DNA from 2 places in the Pseudomonas sp. S2_H01 genome. Region 1 is predicted to be linked to the other one. Evidence: predicted binding sites of a transcription regulator. Region 1 holds the regulator's gene; the other holds the start of a gene.

Region 1 (11,916 bases):
CCGAGCATGGCTGAGAAACTTCAGCGCTCGTTGATCGAAGCGGCGCAGCGTCAGGAGATGCAGGGTCAGCCGGTTATTTTGTTGGTTGCAGGTCCGGTTCGCGCCATGTTGTCTCGCTTTGGACGCCTGGCAGTACCGAATATGCATGTTTTGGCTTACCAGGAAATTCCTGACAATAAGCAAGTCACCATCGTAGCGACTGTCGGGCCGAACGGCTGAGGTAGTGAGTCATGCAAGTTAAGCGTTTTTTCGCCGCCGATATGCGACAAGCCATGAAACTGGTTCGTGATGAGCTGGGCGCTGAAGCCGCCATCATCGGCAACCGGCGCATTGCCGGCGGCGTGGAACTGACAGCCGCGCTGGACTACAAACTGTCCGCGCTGGCGCCGCGTGTGCCGAACATCGAGCTCGAAGACGAGCTGCGCAAGACTCAGTCGCGCATCGTCACGGCTCAGGCTGAGCTGACCCATCGCAGCGAGCTGGACACGGTCGCCAACCGTCAGTTGTTCGCCGGTGTTTCGATGGACGACAGCAAGCAGATCGAACCGACGCTGGATGAACCGTTTCGCCCGTCGATCCATGCAGCCATCGCGGCGGATCGTGCCGAACGCGCAGAGCGTCAATCGGCTGCCGAGCCTGCTGTGAGCCGGCATGCGTACGACTCGATGCGTTCGGAATTGAACGGGTTGCGCGAACTGCTGGAAGTGCAGCTGGGTTCGCTGGCCTGGAATCAGTTGCAAGGCAGCCGTCCGCAGCAGGCGAACCTGTGGCGTCGTTTGCAGCGCATCGGCCTGTCCGGTCCGCTGTCTCGCGACCTGCTGGCGATGGTGCCGGACGGCGGCGATCAGGCCCACACCTGGCGCATGTTGCTGGCGCATCTGGCGCGCATGATTGCGACGCCTGACGTCGAGCCGCTGGAAGAGGGCGGTGTCATCGCCATGGTCGGGCCTGCCGGTATGGGCAAGACCACCACGCTGGCAAAACTTGCCGCGCGATATGTGTTGAAATACGGCGCGCAAAACATCGCGCTGGTGAGCATGGACAGCTTCAGGATCGGTGCTCAGGAACAACTCAAGACGCTGGGACGTATTCTCAATGTGCCGGTGACTCACGTCGATCCGGGGCAGTCCCTGGCTCAGGCACTGGAACCGTTGCTGCGCAAGCGTGTGGTGTTGATCGACACTGCCGGCCTGCAGGCGAGCGATCCGGCCCTGCGTCTGCAACTCGAAAGTCTGGCAGGTCGTGGCATCAAGGCGCGTAACTACCTGGTGCTGGCGACAACCAGCCAGAAGCAGGTGCTGACAGCGGCCTATCACAGTTACAAACGTTGCGGCCTGGCCGGGTGCATCCTGACCAAGCTGGACGAAACCGCAAGTCTCGGCGAAGTGCTGAGCCTGGCGGTGACTCACGAGTTGCCCGTGGCCTACCTGACGGATGGTCCACGGATACCGGATGATCTGCATCTCCCACGTCGGCACCAGCTCGTGAGCAGGGCTGTCAGCGTGCAGATGCAGGAGGAGCCTAGCGAGGAAGCGATGGCGGATATGTTTGCGGATCTTTATCACAGCACCGGCAAGCGCGCGGGCTAGGGTAAGGAAAATGACATTGGAAAATACCTGCATCGATGGTCTGCCAAGCATTGTTCACACAGTGAACGTGCAGCCCGAAATGTGGCTTAGGTCTAAGCAAGACAAGGTAAAAAATTAACATGGGCAGCATGCATCCCGTTCAGGTTATCGCGGTGACCGGTGGCAAAGGTGGCGTAGGCAAGACCAACGTGTCAGTGAACCTCTCGCTGGCCCTGGCCGAGCTGGGACGTCGCGTCATGTTGCTGGACGCCGATCTGGGTCTGGCCAATGTCGACGTATTGTTGGGATTGACCCCGAAACGCACCCTTGCCGATGTCATCGAAGGGCGCTGCGAGCTGCGCGATGTCCTGTTGCAGGGCCCCGGCGGCGTGCGCATCGTGCCGGCGGCGTCGGGCACCCAGAGCATGGTTCACCTGACGCCCGCGCAACACGCAGGCCTGATTCAGGCGTTCAGCGATATCGGCGACAACCTGGATGTGCTGGTGATCGACACCGCTGCCGGGATTGGCGAATCTGTGGTCAGCTTCGTGCGCGCCGCGCAGGAAGTCCTGCTGGTGGTCTGCGACGAGCCGACCTCGATCACTGACGCCTACGCGCTGATCAAGCTGCTTAACCGCGACTACGGCATGAACCGCTTCCGCGTGCTGGCCAACATGGCTCAGAGCCCGCAGGAAGGGCGCAACCTGTTCGCCAAGCTGACCAAGGTGACCGACCGCTTCCTCGACGTGGCGCTGCAGTATGTGGGCGCCGTGCCTTACGACGAGTGCGTGCGCAAGGCTGTGCAGAAGCAACGCGCGGTTTACGAGGCGTTTCCACGTTCCAAATGCGCGCTGGCGTTCAAGGCCATCGCGCAGAAGGTCGATACCTGGCCACTGCCGGCGAACCCGCGTGGCCACCTTGAATTTTTCGTTGAACGTCTGGTTCATCAGACCAGCGCAGGGCCAGTGTCATGACACCGAGCGGGTATCGCATGTACAGCAAATCTTCCAAAGATTCCCAGTATGAGCTGATCGAGCGTTATGCCCCTCTGGTCAAGCGCATCGCTTACCACCTGCTGGCGCGTCTGCCGGCGAGTGTGCAGGTCGAAGACCTGATCCAGGCGGGCATGATCGGTCTGCTTGAGGTATCGACCAAGTACGACTCCACCAAGGGTGCGAGTTTCGAGACCTACGCGGGTATCCGTATCCGCGGCGCGATGCTCGATGAAGTGCGCAAGGGTGACTGGGCACCGCGCTCGGTTCACCGCAATACGCGCATGGTCAGCGACGCAATTCGTGCAATTGAAGCAAAAACCGGCCGTGACGCTAAAGATCACGAGGTTGCTGCCGAACTTCAATTGAGTCTCGACGATTACTACGGGATTTTGAACGACACCTTGGGCAGTCGCCTGTTCAGCTTCGACGACCTGTTGCAGGACGGCGAGCATGAAGGGCTGCACGAGGACGGCGCGAGCCAGTCGCTCGAACCGTCGCGCGATCTGGAAGACGAGCGTTTCCAGAGCGCATTGGCGGACGCCATTGCCAACCTGCCCGAGCGTGAACGCCTGGTGCTGGCGCTGTACTACGACGAAGAGCTGAACCTCAAGGAAATCGGTGAGGTCCTGGGGGTCAGCGAGTCGCGCGTCAGTCAGCTGCACAGTCAGTGCGCTGCGCGGTTGCGGGGTCGGTTGGGCGAGTGGCGCGCGCGTTGACTCATCGAACGCAGGCCGTGGTGTCTGCGTGATGCATGTAAGGCCGGCTGTGCAATAACCGTTGTGTGGGTGAGAAGGGAGACAAGGCAGGAGCCGGTCGGATCAGGTCTTTCAGAGTCCGGTTCCGCTGTGCTCGTCCGTTGTCGATTCGCAAACCCCCTTAATTGTTTTCGCAGACTGGTCATTGGGTTGTGCCGGTATTGATTGAACGCGCGTCCAGGTGCTGGACGCGTTAAAGACTGCTTGGAGGTCGAATTGGACAAGAACATGAAAATCCTCATCGTTGATGACTTCTCAACGATGCGGCGGATCATAAAAAACCTGTTGCGTGACCTTGGGTTCACCAACACGGCCGAAGCAGATGACGGTACCACCGCATTGCCGATGCTGCAGAGCGGGGCTTTTGACTTCCTGGTGACTGACTGGAACATGCCTGGCATGTCCGGCATCGACTTGCTGCGTCAGGTGCGTGCCGATGAACGCCTGCGCCATCTGCCGGTGTTGATGGTGACTGCCGAAGCCAAGCGCGAGCAGATCATCGAGGCTGCTCAGGCCGGCGTGAACGGCTACGTGGTGAAGCCATTCACTGCACAAGTGCTCAAAGAAAAGATCGAGAAGATATTCGAGCGCGTCAATAGCTGATGTCCGCTGCGAGGGCGCTATGGATTCCAAAGATTCGACAATGGGTGACTTCGAGTCGACCCTGAAGAAACACGCACAGGAACTCGTCGCCAGCCTTGAAAAAGGCAAGTTCGGCGACGCCGTGCAACTTATCCATGAGCTTAATCAGACCCGGGATCGCGGCCTGTATCAGGAAGTTGGCAAGCTCACGCGTGAACTGCACAGTGCGATCGTCAATTTCCAGATTGACCCGCACATGCCGCAAGCCGAAGAAGTGTCCCAGATCACCGATGCCACCGAGCGCCTCTCGTATGTCGTCAGGCTCACGGAAGGTGCGGCCAACCGCACCATGGATCTGGTGGAGCAAAGCACGCCTTTGATGAACGGCCTCAGTGCCGACGCGAAGGCGTTGAGTGCCGACTGGGGGCGTTTCATGCGTCGCGAGATCGGCGCTGAAGAGTTTCGTGACCTGGCCCGCCGCGTCGATGGTTTTCTGACGCGCAGCGAGAAGGAAACCCACGAGGTCGCCAGCCACTTGAACGACATTCTGCTGGCTCAGGATTATCAGGACCTGACCGGTCAGGTGATCAAGCGCGTCACGCAGTTGGTGACGGAAGTGGAGAGCAATTTGCTCAAGCTGGTGCTGATGGCCAGCCAGGTCGACCGCTTTGCCGGGATCGAGCACGATCAGGAAGTGTTCCGTAAGCAAAAAGAAGAAGAAAAACTTCATTCCAAGGGTGAAGGTCCGCAGATTCATGCCGATAAACGTGAAGACGTCGTATCCGGTCAGGATGATGTAGACGATCTGCTATCCAGCCTTGGCTTCTAACTTCTAGATCCCAGGTTCTATGTGAAAGTGGTTGTGGTGCTGCGCGCGAATGCTTCGACGAAGGTAATGCGCGCCGCCCCTCGATGCAGCCTCTGGATCGGTTTGACGGTTAATTTTAGGAGCACCCCCAATGAGCTTCGGCGCCGATGAAGAAATCCTTCAGGATTTTCTGGTAGAGGCCGGCGAGATTCTGGAGCAGCTGTCTGAGCAGTTGGTCGAGCTGGAAAGCCGACCTGACGATGCGGACCTGCTCAATGCAATTTTTCGCGGTTTTCACACTGTAAAAGGGGGCGCCGGCTTCCTCCAGCTCAACGAGCTGGTTGAATGCTGTCACATCGCCGAAAACGTGTTCGACATCCTGCGCAAAGGTGAGCGCCGGGTCGACGCGGAGCTCATGGACGTCGTACTCGAAGCACTGGACACCGTTAACAGCATGTTCGGTCAGGTCCGCGAACGGTCGGACATCACACCGGCCACGCCTGAGTTGCTTGCCGCGCTGTCGCGTCTGGCAGAACCTGCGTCGGCTGACGAAGCCGCGGCCGCACCTGCTCCTGAGGTCGAAGCGGTTGCCGAAGCGCCGTCCGACGACATCACCGATCAGGAATTCGAACAACTGCTGGATTCGCTGAACGCGGTCAAGGCCCAAGCAGCCGGTGCTACGGTGTCGGCGGCAGCGCCTGCCGCTGCGGTATCGACGCCTGCTCCAGCGGCGGACGCGGCCAGCGACGAAATCACCGATGCTGAATTCGAATCACTGCTCGATCAGTTGCACGGTAAAGGCCAGTTTGCGGCCGACGCCGTGGCTCCTGCGGCGGCTGCCGCACCCGCTGCGCCACCTGCCAGCGACGAAATCACCGATGACGAATTCGAGGCGTTGCTGGACCAGTTGCATGGCAAGGGCTCGTTTTCGGCCGACGCCAGTACTGCTCCTGCTCCTGCTGCTGCTCCAGTGGCGCCTGCTGCTGCGACCGACGCCAAGGCCGCTGCGTCGGATGAAATCACGGACAACGAATTTGAAGACCTGCTGGATCAACTGCACGGCAAGGGCAAGTTCGAGCCTGCGGTAGCGGCGTCTGCGGCCACCGCGACTGCGCCAGCCAAGAAAGCCGAGCCTGCTAAAGCGGAACCACCGAAGGCCGAGCCAGCCAAGGCGGCTGCTGCTTCTGCTGCACCTGCCAAGGCTGCTCCGGCGCCTGCAGCTGCACCTGCGGCAGCACGTGCACCGGCGCCGGTCGCCGAAAAAGCACCGACCGAAGCCGAAACCACCGTGCGCGTCGACACCGCACGGCTGGACGAAATCATGAACATGGTCGGCGAACTGGTGCTGGTGCGTAACCGCCTGGTGCGCTTGGGCGCCAACAGTTCCGACGAAGCCATGTCCAAGGCCGTGTCCAACCTGGACGTGGTCACCGCTGACCTGCAGACCGCGGTGATGAAAACCCGCATGCAGCCGATCAAGAAAGTGTTCGGTCGCTTCCCGCGACTGGTTCGCGATCTGGCGCGTCAGTTGAAGAAAGAAATCAACCTTGAACTGGTGGGTGAAGAAACCGACCTGGACAAGAACCTGGTCGAGGCGCTGGCCGACCCGTTGGTGCACTTGGTGCGCAACGCGGTGGACCACGGCATCGAATCGCCGGAAGAACGTGAAGCATCGGGCAAGGCCCGGGGCGGTCGCGTGGTGCTCTCGGCGGAACAGGAAGGCGACCACATCCTGCTGTCGATTTCCGATGACGGCAAAGGCATGGACCCTGCGGTACTGCGCGCAATCGCGGTCAAGCGTGGGGTCATGGACAAGGATGCGGCGGACCGTCTGAGCGACACCGACTGCTACAACCTGATCTTCGCGCCGGGCTTCTCGACCAAGACCGAGATTTCCGATGTGTCGGGCCGTGGCGTGGGCATGGACGTGGTGAAAACCAAGATTGCCCAGCTCAACGGCTCGATCAACATCTACTCGACCAAGGGCCAGGGTTCGAAGATCGTCATCAAAGTGCCGTTGACGCTGGCGATCATGCCAACCCTGATGGTGATGCTGGGCAACCAGGCGTTCGCCTTCCCGCTGGTCAACGTCAACGAGATCTTCCACCTCGACCTGTCGACCACCAACGTCGTCGATGGCCAGGAAGTGGTGATCGTGCGCGACAAGGCACTGCCGCTGTTCTACCTCAAGCGCTGGCTGGTGAGTTCGGCCGCGCATGAAGAACAACGCGAAGGCCACGTGGTGATTCTCTCGGTCGGCACTCAGCGCATCGGCTTCGTCGTCGATCAGCTCGTGGGGCAGGAAGAAGTGGTCATCAAACCGCTGGGCAAGATGTTGCAAGGTACGCCAGGCATGTCGGGCGCCACCATCACCGGTGACGGCCGCATCGCCCTGATCCTCGACGTACCGAGCATGCTCAAGCGTTACGCCGCACGGCGTATTTGAACTCGGCGATGCGATGAACTGTGTGGGAGCGAATTCATTCGCGAAAGATGTCTCAGGCGACGTGGCTGTGTCGTTTGAGCTGGCCAGTCGCGAATGAATTCGCTCCCACAGGTTTTTTATCCACCGTGGTAATTCCGGTGGGGCAGATGTTGACGAAGCGGGCTGTGCAACTGGCCGGTTTTGTCCAATGGAGTGTTTATGGCAGTCAAGGTTCTGGTGGTAGACGACTCCGGCTTTTTTCGCCGGCGAGTCTCGGAAATTCTTTCCTCTGACACAACGATTCAAGTGGTCGGCACCGCCACCAACGGCAAGGAAGCGATCGAGCAGGCCCTGGCCCTCAAGCCCGATGTGATCACCATGGACTACGAAATGCCGATGATGGACGGCATTACTGCCGTTCGCCACATCATGCAGCGCTGTCCGACGCCGGTTCTGATGTTCTCCTCGCTGACGCACGAAGGCGCCCGCGTCACCCTGGACGCGCTGGATGCGGGTGCGGTGGATTTCCTGCCGAAGAACTTCGAAGACATCTCCCGTAATCCCGACAAGGTCAAGCAGATGCTGTGCGAGAAGGTGCACAGCATTTCTCGCAGCAACCGTCGCTCCACCGGTTTTGGTGCGGCAGCCGTTGCCGCGCCTGCTGCCCCGGCCCCGGGCGCGTTGCGCAGCCAGGCCCCGACGGCAGGGACGGCGCGTACTGCACCGGCTCGTCCTCTGGCCGGGACGTCCAGTCACGCTGCGCCCGCTCATCATGCGTCGGCGCCTGCCACGCACCACTCGCCGGCGCCCAAGCGCAAGGCCTACAAGCTGGTCGCCATCGGCACCTCGACGGGTGGCCCGGTTGCGCTGCAGCGCGTGCTGACTCAGCTGCCCGCCAATTTTCCGGCTCCGATCGTGCTGATTCAACACATGCCTGCGGCGTTCACCAAGGCCTTCGCCGAGCGCCTCGACAAGCTGTGCCGCATCAGCGTCAAGGAAGCCGAAGACGGCGACATTCTGCGTCCGGGCCTCGCGCTGCTGGCCCCTGGCGGCAAGCAGATGATGGTCGACGGCCGTGGCGCGGTGAAGATCCTCCCGGGGGATGAGCGGCTCAACTACAAGCCGTGCGTCGATATCACCTTTGGGTCGGCGGCCAAATCCTACGGCGACAAAGTGCTCGCGGTCGTACTGACCGGCATGGGCGCGGACGGTCGTGAAGGCGCACGTCTGCTCAAGCAGGGCGGCAGTCATATCTGGGCGCAGGACGAATCCAGCTGCGTGATTTACGGCATGCCGATGGCCATCGTCAAAGCCGATTTGGCGGACGCCGTTTACAGCCTGGACGATATCGGGCGTCATCTGGTCGAGGCGTGTCTGTAATGGATGTTTTGACACTTATCGGGATCATTCTGGCGTTCGTCGCCATCATCGGCGGCAACTTCCTGGAAGGCGGTCACCTGGGCGCCTTGCTCAACGGGCCTGCCGCGCTGATCGTGCTGGGCGGCACCCTTGCGGCCTGCCTGTTGCAGACGCCGATGAGCGCGTTCAAACGCGCGATTCAGATCTTCGTCTGGATTCTGTTTCCGCCGCGCATCGACCTGGCAGGCGGCATCGACCGTGTCGTGTCCTGGAGCCTGACTGCGCGCAAGGAAGGCCTGTTGGGCCTTGAGTCCGTGGCCGATGGCGAGCCCGATGCGTACTCGCGCAAAGGCCTGCAATTGCTGGTCGACGGTGCCGAGCCGGAAGCCATTCGCAGCATCCTGGAAGTGGACTTCATGACCCAGGAAAGCCGCGACATTCAGGCGGCCAAAGTGTTTGAAAGCATGGGCGGCTACGCGCCGACCGTGGGCATCATCGGTGCGGTCATGGGCCTGATCCACGTCATGGGCAACCTCGCCGATCCGAACCAGTTGGGCAGCGGCATTGCGGTGGCTTTCGTGGCGACCATCTATGGCGTGGCCTCGGCGAACCTGATCCTGCTGCCGGTGGCCAACAAGCTCAAGGCCGTGGCCATTCGTCAGTCGCGTTACCGTGAAATGCTCCTCGAAGGCTTGCTGTCGATTGCCGAAGGCGAGAACCCGCGTTCGATCGAATTGAAGCTGCAAGGCTTCATGGAGTGATGGACTGATGGCCCGTCGACGTCGCCACGAAGAGCACGAAAACCACGAACGCTGGCTGGTGTCCTACGCGGACTTCATCACGCTGCTGTTCGCGTTCTTCGTGGTCATGTACTCCATTTCTTCGCTCAACGAAGGCAAGTACAAGGTGCTGTCCGAGGCGCTGGTCGGCGTGTTCAACGAAGCCGAGCGCAGCGTGAAGCCGATCCCGATCGGCGAGCAGAAACCGCAGACCGTCCGGCCTGCCGACCCCCTGGTTCAAGACAGCGAGCAGACCGATGCCGCCTTGGGGCAGGGCGCGCAGGACCCGCTCAAATCCATCGCCGATGACGTGAATGCCGCGTTCGGCGATCTCATCGCCTCCAAGCAGATGACCGTGCGCGGCAACGAACTGTGGATCGAGATCGAACTCAACTCCAGCCTGCTGTTCGGCAGCGGCGATGCCATGCCCAGCAACCTGGCGTTCGACCTGATCGACAAAGTGGCGAAAATCATCAAGCCGTTCGACAACCCGATTCACGTCGAAGGCTTCACCGATGACCAGCCGATCAATACGGCTCAGTTCCCGAGCAACTGGGAATTGTCCTCGGCACGTTCGTCGAGCATCGTGCGCATGCTGGCCATGGACGGGATCAATCCGGCGCGCCTGGCGTCGGTCGGTTACGGTGAGTTCCAGCCGCTGACGTCCAACGCCACCGCTGATGGCCGTGCGCGCAACCGCCGTGTGGTGCTGGTGATTTCTCGTAACCTGGACGTGCGCCGCAGCCTGACAGGCTCTGGCACCGCGGCCAATGCGAAACCGGATGCTGCACTGCGCCGTGCTGGCACACAAACTGCACCTGTCCCAGCCAAGCCGTCGCAAGGCGTCAAATCTTCGTCATCTGCCCCTTAATTCTCGGTCACCGTTTGGGTCCGGGGGGAAAACGAACACATGAGAGTCTGGGCAGTAGCCAATCAGAAAGGCGGGGTCGGCAAGACCACCACCTCAATCGCTTTAGCCGGGTTGCTGGCCGAGGCGGGCAAACGCGTGGTCGTGGTCGACCTGGACCCTCACGGCTCGATGACCAGTTATTTCGGCCACAACCCTGACGCGCTGGAACACAGTTGTTTCGACCTGTTCCTGAATAAAGGCGCCGTGCCCGATGGCTTGCCCGGTCAGCTGTTGTTGCCCACCAGTGACAAACGTATTTCCCTGCTGCCTTCCAGCACCGCGCTCGCCACCCTTGAGCGCCAGTCGCCGGGTCAGAGCGGGCTGGGCCTGGTGATTGCCAGGAGCCTTGCGCAACTGTGGCAGGATTTCGATTACGCCATCATCGACAGCCCGCCGTTGCTGGGCGTGTTGATGGTCAACGCGCTGGCGGCCAGCCAGCAACTGGCGATTCCGGTGCAGACCGAGTTCCTGGCGGTCAAGGGCCTGGAGCGCATGGTCAACACGCTGGCGATGATCAACCGTTCGCGCAAGGTTCCGCTGCCGTACACCATCGTGCCGACGCTGTTCGACCGCCGCACGCAGGCGTCGATGGGCACCTTGAAGTTGCTGCGCGACAGCTTCCCAGAACATGTGTGGAACGCCTTTATTCCGGTGGACACGCGCTTGCGCGATGCCAGCCGTGCGGGCGTCACGCCGTCGCAGTTCGACAGCAAGAGCCGGGGTGTGCTGGCGTATCGGGCGCTGCTCAAGCACATGCTCACCGAACAGCTTGTGGGACAGGTGGCCTGACATGTCCGCTGATCGTTTTATCCCGGGCAATGCGCCTGCGCGCTCAAGTCGGCCTGTTGTTCAGCCGATATCGGGTATAGGCGGTAATCGCATCACTTATTTTCGGGCTCCCGTATGAACCGCCCTCTGGACATCGCATCACGACCGCAACTGGCGCTGCAGAACTACCTCGACGCGTTGCTTCAGGACGCCACCGAAGAACTGGAAGTCGTCGAAAGCATTGATGAGTTTCAAGCGGCCGTGCTCGAAGAGCAGGCCCATGATGCACGCATGCGCTCGGCCGTTGCCGAAGCCGTTGCGGCGGCCGTGCCGGTCGGCCGACCTGCGCCGGTGTCGCTGGCGTTTACGCCTGAGGCCAGGCCTGAGCCGGCTCGCGAGACAGCACCGGTGGCCAGACCGCTTGCTGAACCCGTGACGACCACATTATTGAAAGCGCCGGTTATTTTGCCGCCGGTGATCGCGCCGCCCGTTGTCGCTCCTGCCGTCGTCGAACCGGCTGCTGCGGAACCGACAGTGGCGCTGGTCGAGCCCGTGGCCGAGGTGCACTTGCCGGCGCAACGCACGCCAACGCCGCCGCCGACGTCCGATGAGCGTCCGGCCTGGGCAGACGAGCCGTTCGAATGCCTGCTGTTCGATGTCGCCGGGCTGACCCTGGCGGTGCCGCTGGTGTGTCTCGGTTCGATCTATCCCTTGGCTGGGCATGACCTGACGCCGCTGTTCGGGCAACCGGACTGGTTCCTCGGCATCCTGCCGAGTCAGGCCGGCAACCTGAAAGTGCTGGACACCGCGCGCTGGATCATGCCGGACCGCTACCGCGATGACTTCCGTCAGGGTTTGCAGTACGTCATCTCGGTTCAGGGCTACGAGTGGGGACTGGCGGTGCATCAGGTCAGCCGTTCGCTGCGCCTGGACCCGAAAGAAATCAAATGGCGCACCCATCGCGGTC
Region 2 (11,916 bases), 410 kb from region 1:
GCACTCCAGCAGGCTGGCCGTGTCCAGGTTCTGCACACCGACGTGCAGCAGCGACTGGGCCATGTTCAACGCAATACTGATGTTCTTCGGTTGCAGCGCCAGCGCCTGACGGAACAGGTCCTGCGCCTCGCCAAGCTTGCCCGCGCGGTAGCTGCGAATGCCCTGCAGGTTCAGGTCGATGGCCGCTTTGCCCGCGCTGAGGATTTCCGGATCGTCGGTCTGCCTGGCAATGCCTTGCATGACCACCGGATCGTCACCGTAGATTTCCGCACAGCTTTTCAGAATGCCGGCCCCGGCAGATTCCTGACCCAGCTGTTTAAGCTGCGCGGCCACGGCCAGCGCCGCGTCGGCACTCAAAAACTGTTCCATGCCTTCCAGGCGCGCCATGGCCTGCTCGGTCAGCTTGGCGGCCATTTCCGGATCGGAGCTCGCCACGCTAGTGGCTTTCATCAACCGTGCACGCACTTGCAGGCCGGCATCGTTGGTGTGCTCCTTGGCGACTTCGCTTAACGTCGTGTTGATCTCCACACGGGTGCGCGCATCCAGACCACGCTCACCGCCGCGACTGATCAACGCCTGCGCCAGACCGAGGTTGGTTTCCGGGTCCTTGAAGCGCGAAAACTGACCCTGCGCCACCGCCTGACGATAGGCCTTGGAGGCGCCATCGAAGTCCTGGTTTTCCAGCGCCAACTGGCCAAGTAAACGTTGACGACGCACGGCGTAAGGGGACAGCCGGACAGCCTCTTCGAGCATCTTCTGCGCGCGCTTTTTGTCGCCGCTGGCGATCAGCACATCGGCCAGACCGTCAAACAACACCGGCATCGCATTGAACGCACGGATCGCGTCTTCGTAGACCGCCTGCGCCTCGGCATTACGTCCGCGCTTGAACAGCAGTTTGCCCAATGCCGCGTAGGCCCAAGGCTGAGGACGGTCGGCCAGAATCGATTTGAGAAAGGCTTCCAGCGGCTCGTGCTGGTTCAGATCACGCAGGGCGTCGGCTTTGTAACGCAGGCACAGCGGCGCGAAACGTGGGTCTTGTTTGGTCAGGTTCACGCACGCCGCCAGCACCTCGGCCGGCTTGCCGCGATCCAGTGCCTGAAGAATCGGCTTGAGCAGGTTCTTGCGCTGAACGATCTTTTCCAGACGCTGCGCAAGACTTGCGCGGTTGAACGGTTTGGTCAGGTAAGCATCGGGCTCCCACTCCAGCGCGCTCATGACCATCGCCTGACTGTTCTCGGCGGTGACCATGACAAAGACGCTTTCATGGCTGATCAACTTATCGGTCATCAGGTCTTCGAGCACCTGCTGACCGTTCTTCTTGCCATCGCCCAGGTTGAAATCGTGCAGGATGAAGTCATAGCGCTTCTGCGAACACATCTTCAGCGCCTGTTCGCCGGTATCGGCGGTGTCCACTTCCTTGACGCCCAACTCGCGCAGCATCGACCTGACCGAACTGCGGAAATCGGAGAAATCATCGACGATCAGAAAGCTTTTTTGGTTCCACGCCAGCATCGAGATTCCTGTCACGGGAGAGAAAATCAGCCCAGGGGCAATTACGTTACGGGTCGGCTGCACCGCTCCCACTTTTTGGCGGGGGAAATGATAGCCAACATCAATTTGCCATCAAGCTATTTCGCGAAAGCTTTGGCCTGTTCAGGTGCGGCACGACGCCGCTTGTCCGGGTTATCGGCGGCACCAGGGTAAAGCTTAGGTGATGGCAGTGGGAAAAAGCGACTGCAAGGCGCCTCGCGCCGATTGCTGATGACGGATCTGTGACGCAGTGTGTCGGTCCCGAATCACCAAACATGAGCGCACTCACCCACACGGACTAATGGATCCAATAACACCTTCAAAATGGCCTGAAAGACGACGTTCATCGACGTTATTTCGAATTGTGTAAAGTCCCTCATCCCCCCGCCGATAGGGAGTGAAAGCGGTTTTGCACCGCCCACCCTTACCCTGTCCGAGTAATCGTCATGTCCTGGCTGACCGATCTGAAACTCAAGTCCAAACTCCTGTTTGCGTTTAGCCTGTGCGCCTTGATCACCATCGCGATGGGGGTGTTGGGACAGAACGGTGTTTCGCGCCTCTATGCGCTGTTTCAAAACACCGTTAGCGATAACTTGATGACGATTGCCAAGGTTGACTCCGTCAAAGCCAACGTGATCGCCACCAATCGCGACTTCTTCAAAATCATTGGTCTGAGCGCGCTCAAGGCCGACCCGGCCGAAATCAGCTCGGCCCTTCAGTCGTTCAAAGAAAACCAGACGCAAGCAGACACCGACTTCCGTTACTACCGCAGTACACCTCTGGAGACCGACGAAAAAGCCGCTGGCGACGATTTCGAGCGTGATTGGGCCGCGTACCTGAGCGCCGCACAAAACGCGTTCGCTGTGCTGCAAAGCGGCGACATCGAGCAAGCCAGCAAACTGGCCGCCAGCAGCGTCACGCCGAGCTACCGCAAAACCATGGGCGAGCTGAAAATCATCATTGAGTCCAACGCACGGCAGGCCGCCGAAGCCACTCAGGCGGGTGTCGACCTGGATCGTCAGGTGACGTGGATGCTGGTCATCGGGTCCCTGATCGCTGTGGTCTGCGCCATCGCCTTGGGCCTGATCGTCACGCGGATGATCACCCGTCCGATTTATCAGTCGGTGGAAAGCGCGACGCGCGTGGCCAGCGGCGACCTGACCCATGCCATTGCCGTGGGCGGCCAGGACGAAACCGGTCAGTTGCTCAAGGCACTGTCCAACATGCAAGGCAACCTCAAAGACACCGTGCAGCAGATTGCCAATGCCTCGGATCAACTGGCGTCGGCCGCAGAAGAGCTGACGGTGGTGACCGATGACAGCACCCGCGGATTGCAGCGTCAGAACGATGAGATTCAACAGGCCGCCACCGCCGTGAACCAGATGACCGCAGCGGTCGAGGAAGTCGCCCGGAATGCGGCCAGCGCCTCGCAAGTTTCGGCCCAGACCGCCGACGATGCACTCAAAGGGCAGCGTCAGGTGCAGCAAGCGGTCACCGCCATGAACACCATGACGGTGGAAATCAACGATTCGACGCAACGGGTCGAAGCCCTCGCGGGCCAGATTCGCGACATCACCAAGGTGCTGGATGTGATTCGCGGCATCGCCGAACAGACCAACCTGCTGGCCCTTAACGCCGCCATTGAAGCCGCACGCGCCGGTGAGCAAGGCCGCGGTTTTGCGGTGGTCGCCGACGAAGTCCGCGCACTCGCCCACCGCACTCAGGTATCGACCGGTGAAATCGAATCGATGATCACCCAGGTGCGCAACGGCGCCGATGAAGCCGTGCAGGCCATGGGCAAGAGCCAGTCCATCGCGGCCAATACCCAGACGCTGGCCACCGAAGCCGGACTGGCACTGGAACGCATCAGCGAGGGCGTCAGCCAGATCAACGAACGCAACCTGGTCATCGCCAGCGCCGCCGAGGAACAGGCCCAAGTCGCCCGCGAGGTCGACCGCAACCTGGTGAACATCCAGGACCTGTCGGCCCAGACCGCGGCAGGCGCCAACCAGACCAACGCCTCCAGCCAGGAACTGTCGCGTCTGGCGGTGTCGTTCAACGCCATGGTGGGCAAGTTCACCCTTTGATTCTTGGCCGCCGTGTGGGAGCAGGCTTGCTGGCGAATGGAGAACTGTCGGCCACTGCCGATGTGGCTGAAAGGACACTTTCGCCAGCAAGCCGGCTCCACAAAAACCGTGTCGATGCAGACACCGCAGCCACCCTTTAGCCACCTGAGACAAATTGGCCAATTGACTAAATCGTCCTACGATTTGTCGTAAATCTCATTTCGGGTACAATCCCGCCCCTCCCGCAGATCGCTTGGACCTGATGACCGAGTCCTGCGGGGGTGTAGATGTTTACTCAAGCTGCTGAATCCAATGATCGAATAAAAAGCCAGCACCGAGGGACATAGAACGGGAAGTCCCGGATTCACAGACTTCCTGACCCTGCCTCCTCGTCTTCTGAGAGCGAAGCCTTCTGACGTTTGTACCCCGAACCGGGTTGCAGCAACGGCGGGACGTTGCCTGATGAAGGACCGCAGGTGGATAACTTTCTCTCTATTGGATGACTCAATGTTCAAGAAAACGAGCAAGGCTCTGTTGGGCCTGGCGATTTCGGCGACCTTCCTGCAAGCCCACGCGGCTGAAAGCAAGAAAGTCGACGTCCTGCTGATCGGTGGCGGCATCATGAGTTCGACCCTGGGTGTCTGGCTCAACGAGCTGGAGCCGGGCTGGTCGATGGAAATGGTCGAGCGTCTGGACGCGGTCGCCGAAGAAAGCTCCAATGGCTGGAACAACGCCGGTACCGGCCACTCGGGCCTGGCCGAACTGAACTACACGCCAGAAGACAAAGACGGCAAGGTCAATATCTCCAAGGCCATCGAAATCAACGAAGCCTTCCAGGTGACCCGTCAGTTCCTCTCCTGGCAGGTCCGCCAGAATGTCCTGAAGAACCCGCCTTCGTTCATCAACACCACTCCGCACATGAGCTTCGTGTGGGGCGATGACAACATCAAATTCCTGAAGAAGCGTTACGACGCGCTGCAAGCCAGCCCGCTGTTCCGTCCGATGCAATACTCCGAAGACCCGGCGCAGATCGCCAAGTGGGTCCCGCTGATGATGGAAGGCCGCGATCCTTCCCAGAAGCTGGCGACCACCTGGACGCCGATCGGCACCGACGTCAACTGGGGCGAAGTCACCCGTCAATACGTGTCCTACCTGCAGACTCGCCCGAACTTCGACTTGAAGCTGTCCAGCGAAGTCAACGACATCACGCGTAACGAAGACGGCTCCTGGCACGTCGAGTACAAGAACCTGAAAGACGGCACCACTTCCGGTACCGATGCCAAGTTCCTGTTCATCGGTGCAGGCGGCGGCGCGCTGAAGCTGCTGCAGAAATCCGGCATCCCAGAGGCTCGCGACTACGCAGGCTTCCCGGTCGGCGGTTCGTTCCTGGTAACCGAGAACCCGACCGTCGCCATGCAGCACATGGCCAAGGCCTACGGCATCGCTTCCACCGGCGCGCCACCGATGTCGGTTCCGCACCTGGACACCCGTGTGCTCGACGGCAAGCGTGTCATCCTGTTTGGCCCGTTCGCGACCTTCTCCACCAAGTTCCTGAAAGAAGGTTCGTACCTGGACCTGTTCAGCAGCATGACCACGCACAACTTCTGGCCGATGACCAAGGTCGGCATCGAGCAGTACCCGCTGGTCGAGTACCTCGCCGGTCAACTGATGCTGTCTGACGACGACCGTTTCAAAGCGCTGCAGGAATACTTCCCGCACGCCAAGAAAGAAGACTGGCGCCTGTGGCAAGCCGGTCAGCGCGTGCAGATCATCAAGCGTGACGCGGACAAAGGCGGCGTGCTCAAGCTGGGCACCGAAGTCGTGTCGTCTCAGGACGGCACCATCGCTGCGCTGCTGGGCGCATCGCCAGGCGCTTCGACCGCCGCTCCGATCATGCTGAACGTGCTGGAAAAGATCTTCAAAACCCAGGTGGCAACACCTGAGTGGCAAGCGAAGATCCATCAGATCGTGCCGAGCTACGGCACCAAGTTGAACGAATCGCCGGCCGCTGTTCAGCAGGAGTGGAACTACACCGCTGAAGTCCTGCAACTGGGCAAGCCTCCGGTCATTGACCAGACCGTTGGCACCAGCCCGGCGACGCCGTCCAAGCCGGCTGAAAGCAAGCCAGCGAACGACATGGCACTGTAAGACTCGCTGCCGCTTGCCGGCATTGATGACGCAGTGAAGATAAAGCCACGGGGCTGAAAACCCGTGGCTTTATCGTTTGAGGTCCGCACGTCGGGGGGTTGCGACCCGTTTGATTCGTTACACCGCATCACAAATGAAGTACCCCGCCCCGCATTTATCCCGTCGCTGCAAGCTCCTAAAGTCAACTCCACTTGCTCTTCCACCCTCCCGGTGGGAAGCACACTGGAGACTTTTCCATGCCTTTCATCAGCGTTCGCATCACCCGCGATGGCGTTACCAAGGAGCAGAAAGCTCAAGTCATCGCCGAAATCACCCAGACCATGCAGACCGTCCTGAACAAGGACCCTCACCTCACCCACATCGTCATCGAAGAAGTGGACACCGATAACTGGGGGTACGCCGGTATTACCACCACGGAGTACCGCAAGAACCTGGCGGAGTCAGCCTCGTGAACCCGGCCGTGAACCGTACCGTCAAGGTCGATTTCGTGTCGGATGTCGTGTGCCCCTGGTGTGCGTTGGGAGCGACAGCACTCGAGCAGGCCATAGCGAACCTCGCCGGGGAAATCACCGTCGAGCTGACCTACAAGCCCTTCGAACTGAACCCGGACATGCCGGCCGAGGGCGAGCACGCCGTCAAGCACATGATGCGCAAATATGGCCGCACCCTAGAAGAAGTCGCTTCCCGTAACGAGATGATCATCGCCCGTGGCAAGGCGCTTGGCTTTCGCTTCGACCTGGAAAAACGCAGTCACTTCTACAACACCTTCGACGCCCATCGCCTGCTGTTGTGGGCCACCCACGAAGGTCGTCAGGTCCCGCTGAAGAAAGCCCTGCTGAAAGCCTACTTCACGGATGGCCAGAACCCCGGCGATCAAGAAACGCTGGTGCGCCTGGCGGGTGAAACCGGACTGTCAAGCGACCGCGCCCGTGAAGTGCTGGCAGCCGGTGAGTTTGCCGACGAAGTCCGTGAGCTGGAGCGTTTCTACACCGACCGCGGAATCAATTCTGTCCCGGCGATGGTACTGAACGATCGCCAGTTGGTGGCCGGATCGCAGTCGGTCGAGCACTACGAAACCGTCCTCAGGCAGATGGCGCAAGAACCCGCCGCCGCTTGATCACCCACTTACCGATTCACACCCTATCCATTAATGAGCGAGAACATCATCATGAGCAATTCGAAAAAAGTCGTTGTGGTCACCGGTGCATCCCAAGGTCTTGGCGCTGGCATCGTCGCGGGTTTCCGCAAGCTGGGCTATCAGGTCGTCGCCACCTCGCGTTCGATCCAGCCATCGACCGACCCGGACATCCTCACCGTGGCCGGTGACATCGCCGACCCTGCGACCGCCGAGAAGATCATCCGCGAAGGTGTGGCCCGCTTCGGCCGCATCGACACGCTGGTCAACAACGCCGGTATCTTCCTGGCCAAGCCGTTCACCCAATACACCCGAGAAGACTACGTAAACACCGTGGCCACCAACATGGGGAGCTTCTTCCACATGTCGCAGCACGCCATTGCGCAGATGGAAAAACAGGGCGATGGCGGTCACGTCGTCAGCATCACCACCACGCTGGTCGACCACGCCATTGACGGTGTGCCTTCGGTGCTCGCGTCGCTGACCAAGGGCGGCATGAACGCCGCCACCAAATCGTTGGCGATCGAATACGCCAAGCGTGGCATCCGCGTGAACGCGGTCTCCCCGGGCATTATCAAGACGCCGATGCACGGCGAAGAAACCCACGCAGCGCTGGGCAGCCTGCACCCGATGGGCCACATGGGCGAAGTCCAGGACATCGTCGGGGCCGTGCTGTACCTCGACAGCGCCGCCTTCGTGACAGGCGAAATCCTGCACGTCGACGGTGGTCAGAGCGCCGGTCACTGATTGCCGACTCGATATCTTCAAAAAGCGGGCTACTGTTGGAAACGGCTCACGCCACGCTGCGCCATCCGGCGTAGCCCGCATTTATCGTAAGGAGCGCACCATGGACAAGAACATCGAGAAAGTGCTGTACACCGCCAAGGTCCACACGGCCGGTGGCCGCGACGGCACAGCGGTCAGTTCCGACAAACGCCTGGACATCAAACTCTCCTCGCCCGGCGCCAAAGGCGAGGGCACCAACCCCGAGCAACTGTTCGCGGCAGGCTGGTCGGCGTGCTTCATTGGCGCCATCGGCGTCGTAACCGCCAAGATGAAAGTCACCATGCCACCCGACACCACCGTGGATGCAGAGGTCGATCTGGGCACTAACGCCGGCGGCTACCTGATCCAGGCACGGCTCAACGTCGCATTGCCCGGAATGGACCGCGAAACGGCGCAAAAAGTCGTGGATGCCGCCCACGAAGCCTGTCCTTACTCGAAGGCAACGCGCGGCAACATCAATGCCGTAATCACGCTGGTTTGACGCGCTCACCTGATTGAACTGCGTGCACTGACGTAGCGTCGACGCCCGCTGGCCCTGCCTTTCCAGCCCGCTCTGCCCTGCGGCACGCAGTCTTCAAATAAAACTTCTTACGCTGGAGGTTCTATATGAAACTGCAAATGCTCACGGCTGCACTGATCATCGGTGGGCTGTCGATCTCTGGGGCCACTCAAGCCGCCGAAACGTCGACAGCCCCTGCGGCATCGGCTGGCAAAACCAGTGCAGTGAAACAGGAAGTGAAGCTGACCCGGGTGACGCCCGAGTACTGGCGGGTCACCTTTCACAACCCTCCGTTCAATATCTACGGCCCGGAAACCATGCCTCAGTTGAACGAAGTCATCACCGCCATCGAATCCGACCCCAAGCTGCGTGTTGTGGTATTCGACAGTGACGTGCCTGACTTTTTCCTGACGCACTACGATTTCGTACCGCCCCTGACCGACACGACCAGCATGCCAAACGGCAAGACCGGGCTGCCGCCGCTTCCCGACATGTTGGTGCGCCTGAGCAAGGCACCGGTCGTGTCGATCACCTCGATACGTGGGCGCGCCACGGGCGTGGGCAGCGAGCTTGCACTGGCAAGTGACATGCGATTCGCCAGCCGTGAAAAAGCCGTTCTGTCGCAATGGGAAATTGCCGCCGGCCTGGTGCCGGGAGGCGGACCCAGCTCTCGGCTGCCACGCCTGATAGGCCGCGGCCGTGCGCTCGAAGTACTGCTCACCGGAGAGGACATCAATGGTGATCTCGCCGAGCGTTACGGCTACGTCAACCGCGCGCTCCCCGATGGACAACTGGACGGTTTCGTTGACGCCATGGCGCGTCGTATCGCCCGTTTTGACAAAGAAACGATCGCAGACATCAAGAATCTGGTGAACAAATCCAGCCTGCCTGCTGACGAAGACATCGGTGCGGAATGGCAAGGATTCATTGATTCAGTGCAACGGCCAGCAACTCAACACCGCATCAAACAATTGATGGACATGGGTCTGCAACAGAACCCCGATGTTGAAAAACGCCTGCCTGTCTACACCGGTAAAACCGGGGAAGCCTCGAAATAAAGCGCGCTTGCCCGCGTTGATGAGCCCATTGCCTGAGCGCTCGGACGGTGGGCTTTTTTTGTCCTCGTGGATTTGCCACTGCCCGCTATCAATTCTTAAAAAACGGGATCGCCAGGTCACGTATATCGACGATGACGTCGTCAGGGCTTAAATCAAGGTCCGGCACTCGTTGAAGCCCCGGGCTGGACCGCAGCAGGACATTCGCCCCCTCAAGCCCCGCCCGGGCGCTGCCACTGATCATACGGCGTCATATCCGCAAGATCCGCACGTTAGCGCTGCCAGGCATGAACCACCTGCACCCCACCGACCGTGCGTTGCAAATCCACGCACTCATAGCAGGAAAAATCGCCCTCAGCGGCGTCGGGTCATGTCCGCTTCGCGCGAAACAACCGGTCGAGGACAGAAAATTTTCCTGCAGGTCGATCACCAACAGCGCGGTGGATTCAGGGTGGAGTTGACCGTCGTAGGGATGGCTGAAGCGCCGGGCTGAGACCCTGGGGTTCCTCCGGACGCGGACAGACGATATGGAGAGGGAATATCGATGATTTTGGCGCGACAAGTAGAAGATGGTGTCCCAGGCGGGGTTCGAACCTGCAACCTTCCCCTTAGGAGGGGGATGCTCTATCCAATTGAGCTACTGAGACACTGTGCCGACGCTCTGAATGGCGCCAACGGGACGGCGTGCATGTTAACGGCAAGCCCTTGTTTTGTCATGTCGTCATTGTCTTTTTAGGGTGTAGTCCAGAACGCCCAACACCGGCGCCTCAAGGGCATCATGCAAATTGCAATGCCACAAAGTGACATCATTGCAAACTGCAACCTGCCTACCATCCAATCAATCGATAAGCATTTGATTTTATTGACATTTATTATGAATAAACGCTTGGCATGCAGACTGCATTATCCCTTTCTGTGCAATCCCCTTCACAACCCGAATTCCAAGCGAAGGTAATCGAGATGAACATGACTCTCTCTCTGTTGAACGCAGCGGCTCTCGTCGCTCTGGTGGCTTTCCACTTCCAGGACGATGGCAGCAAGGCAGGCAACGCTGCCAACACAGAAAGCGTAGCTGTTCAGGCTCAACCGCATTACCTCATGAAACAGGCGCCTCGCTTCGTCGCACAACCGGCACACCGCTCAGATGCGATGCTGGCCAATGACACTGACGAAGCGATCCCTGTGGATCGCTCCGAACGCTGGGTGTTTTGACGCTGAATGTGAAATCGGGCTTGCCAATCAGTCTTTCGTTTAGAGAACCGCCATGTCAAAAGCAGCACTGTCCTTTCTGATCCTGGCCATCATGGCCGTTGCCATTGACCAGTTGCTTCCACCGTCGATGGACATGCTGAGCACCGCTGCCAAGACGGCAGCTGGCGTATTCGCCAGCCTTTTCGTGGCGGCTCTGTTCGTCGGTCGCCGAATCAAGTTTGATCCAGTGCTGCGCCAAGCCAAACCCTGACTTTCATACCTGATGGCGTGATCGGCATTTCGAGCGCCATTTGATCCGGTTCTGACACTCGCGCCGCCGAGCTGTCCACTTCTTTGACAGACCCTTCGTCTCTTTCTTGGCACCTTTCTCGTATTTTTCCTCAGACACCTCTACGCTGAAGACAGATAGCCACCATGGCGCAAACCCGCGTACCCGGCGGCTGTCGATCAGATGGACGGTGATCGGGAACTTTGCAAACCAGAACGCATTTCTGATAATTGGTGCTGGCTAAACGCCTTTATCTAGTTCAATATTTGTCACAGATTTGACGCCAAGGTTCCGGCGGATTGATGCATGATGACGGACCTTTATGTTGGACGGTTGAACATTTCGCCAAAATGACAGTCAGACCATGACATCAAGCGGCCTGATGCACGAACCGCCTCCCCCTTTGAACTAAATCGGTTAAATATATGAGCCCTATGAAACAGGCCCCTTATTCCAGTCGCACAGCTGACAAGTTCGTTGTCCGTCTCCCGGAAGGCATGCGTGAACGGATCGCTGATGTCGCCAAGAATCATCACCGGAGCATGAACTCTGAAATCATTGCCCGCCTCGAGCAAAGCTTGATTCAGGAAGGCAACTTGGGAGACGAGCCAAGCCTGCGTCTGGACAGCCCTGAGCTGTCACTGCACGAGCGTGAATTGCTGCAGCGCTTCCGCCAGCTCGCTCATCGCCAGCAGAACGCACTCGTGTCCCTGATCGCACACGACACCAAGATGACGAACGACGACGAATAAGTCGGCGCGTCTCAGAAACTCAAAAGCCAGCCTCTCGCTGGCTTTTTTGTGCCTGTGATTTGGGACTTTCATGATTGCCGGGCACAAAAAACCGCCACAAGGGCGGTATTTGTGGGTGCTCTTATATGGCTAGAGCAAGAACAGGGTCGCCAGACCAAGGAAGATGAAGAACCCTCCACTGTCCGTCATGGCCGTGATCATGACACTGGCGCCCATGGCAGGATCGCGGCCGAACCGCGCCAAGGTCATCGGAATCAATACACCCATGAAGGCGGCGAGCAGCAGGTTAAGCGTCATCGCAGCCGTCATGACCACGCCCAGCGACCAGCTGTGATAAAGCAGGTAAGCCACGACACCAATCACCCCACCCCACACAAGGCCGTTAATCAGCGCAACGCCCAGCTCCTTGCGCATCAGTCGCGAGGTGTTGCCGGTACTGACCTGATCCAGCGCCATGGCGCGAAC

Evidence for each region. The regulator FliA, encoded in region 1, starts transcription of late flagellar genes. The targets are predictions, from matches to a motif close to CTAAAGTTTNNNNNNNNNNNGCCGNTAA.
Region 2: AB4N84_RS03015 (methyl-accepting chemotaxis protein) is a predicted target of FliA. The motif match lies at 1,897-1,924, and genes of this name have one in related genera.

The regions. Positions count from the first base shown of each region.
Region 1 covers NZ_CP162756.1:269,158-281,073, reverse strand. Annotated here, with positions in the region: gene flhA (flagellar biosynthesis protein FlhA) at 1-219, shown strand, start outside; gene flhF (flagellar biosynthesis protein FlhF) at 231-1,589, shown strand; gene fleN (flagellar synthesis regulator FleN) at 1,709-2,542, shown strand; gene fliA (RNA polymerase sigma factor FliA) at 2,539-3,279, shown strand; gene AB4N84_RS01305 (chemotaxis response regulator CheY) at 3,547-3,921, shown strand; gene AB4N84_RS01300 (protein phosphatase CheZ) at 3,941-4,729, shown strand; gene AB4N84_RS01295 (chemotaxis protein CheA) at 4,860-7,154, shown strand; gene AB4N84_RS01290 (protein-glutamate methylesterase/protein-glutamine glutaminase) at 7,353-8,513, shown strand; gene AB4N84_RS01285 (flagellar motor protein) at 8,513-9,253, shown strand; gene motD (flagellar motor protein MotD) at 9,261-10,142, shown strand; gene AB4N84_RS01275 (ParA family protein) at 10,182-10,970, shown strand; gene AB4N84_RS01270 (CheW domain-containing protein) at 11,085-11,916, shown strand, end outside.
Region 2 covers NZ_CP162756.1:680,816-692,731, forward strand. Annotated here, with positions in the region: gene AB4N84_RS03010 (response regulator) at 1-1,512, opposite strand, end outside; gene AB4N84_RS03015 (methyl-accepting chemotaxis protein) at 1,977-3,617, shown strand; gene mqo (malate dehydrogenase (quinone)) at 4,104-5,744, shown strand; gene AB4N84_RS03025 (tautomerase family protein) at 5,981-6,196, shown strand; gene AB4N84_RS03030 (DsbA family oxidoreductase) at 6,205-6,861, shown strand; gene AB4N84_RS03035 (SDR family NAD(P)-dependent oxidoreductase) at 6,913-7,626, shown strand; gene AB4N84_RS03040 (organic hydroperoxide resistance protein) at 7,727-8,146, shown strand; gene AB4N84_RS03045 (enoyl-CoA hydratase/isomerase family protein) at 8,272-9,222, shown strand; tRNA gene AB4N84_RS03050 (tRNA-Arg) at 9,790-9,866, opposite strand; gene AB4N84_RS03055 (hypothetical protein) at 10,180-10,431, shown strand; gene AB4N84_RS03060 (PA3371 family protein) at 10,484-10,681, shown strand; gene AB4N84_RS03065 (Arc family DNA-binding protein) at 11,125-11,451, shown strand; gene mgtE (magnesium transporter) at 11,581-11,916, opposite strand, start outside.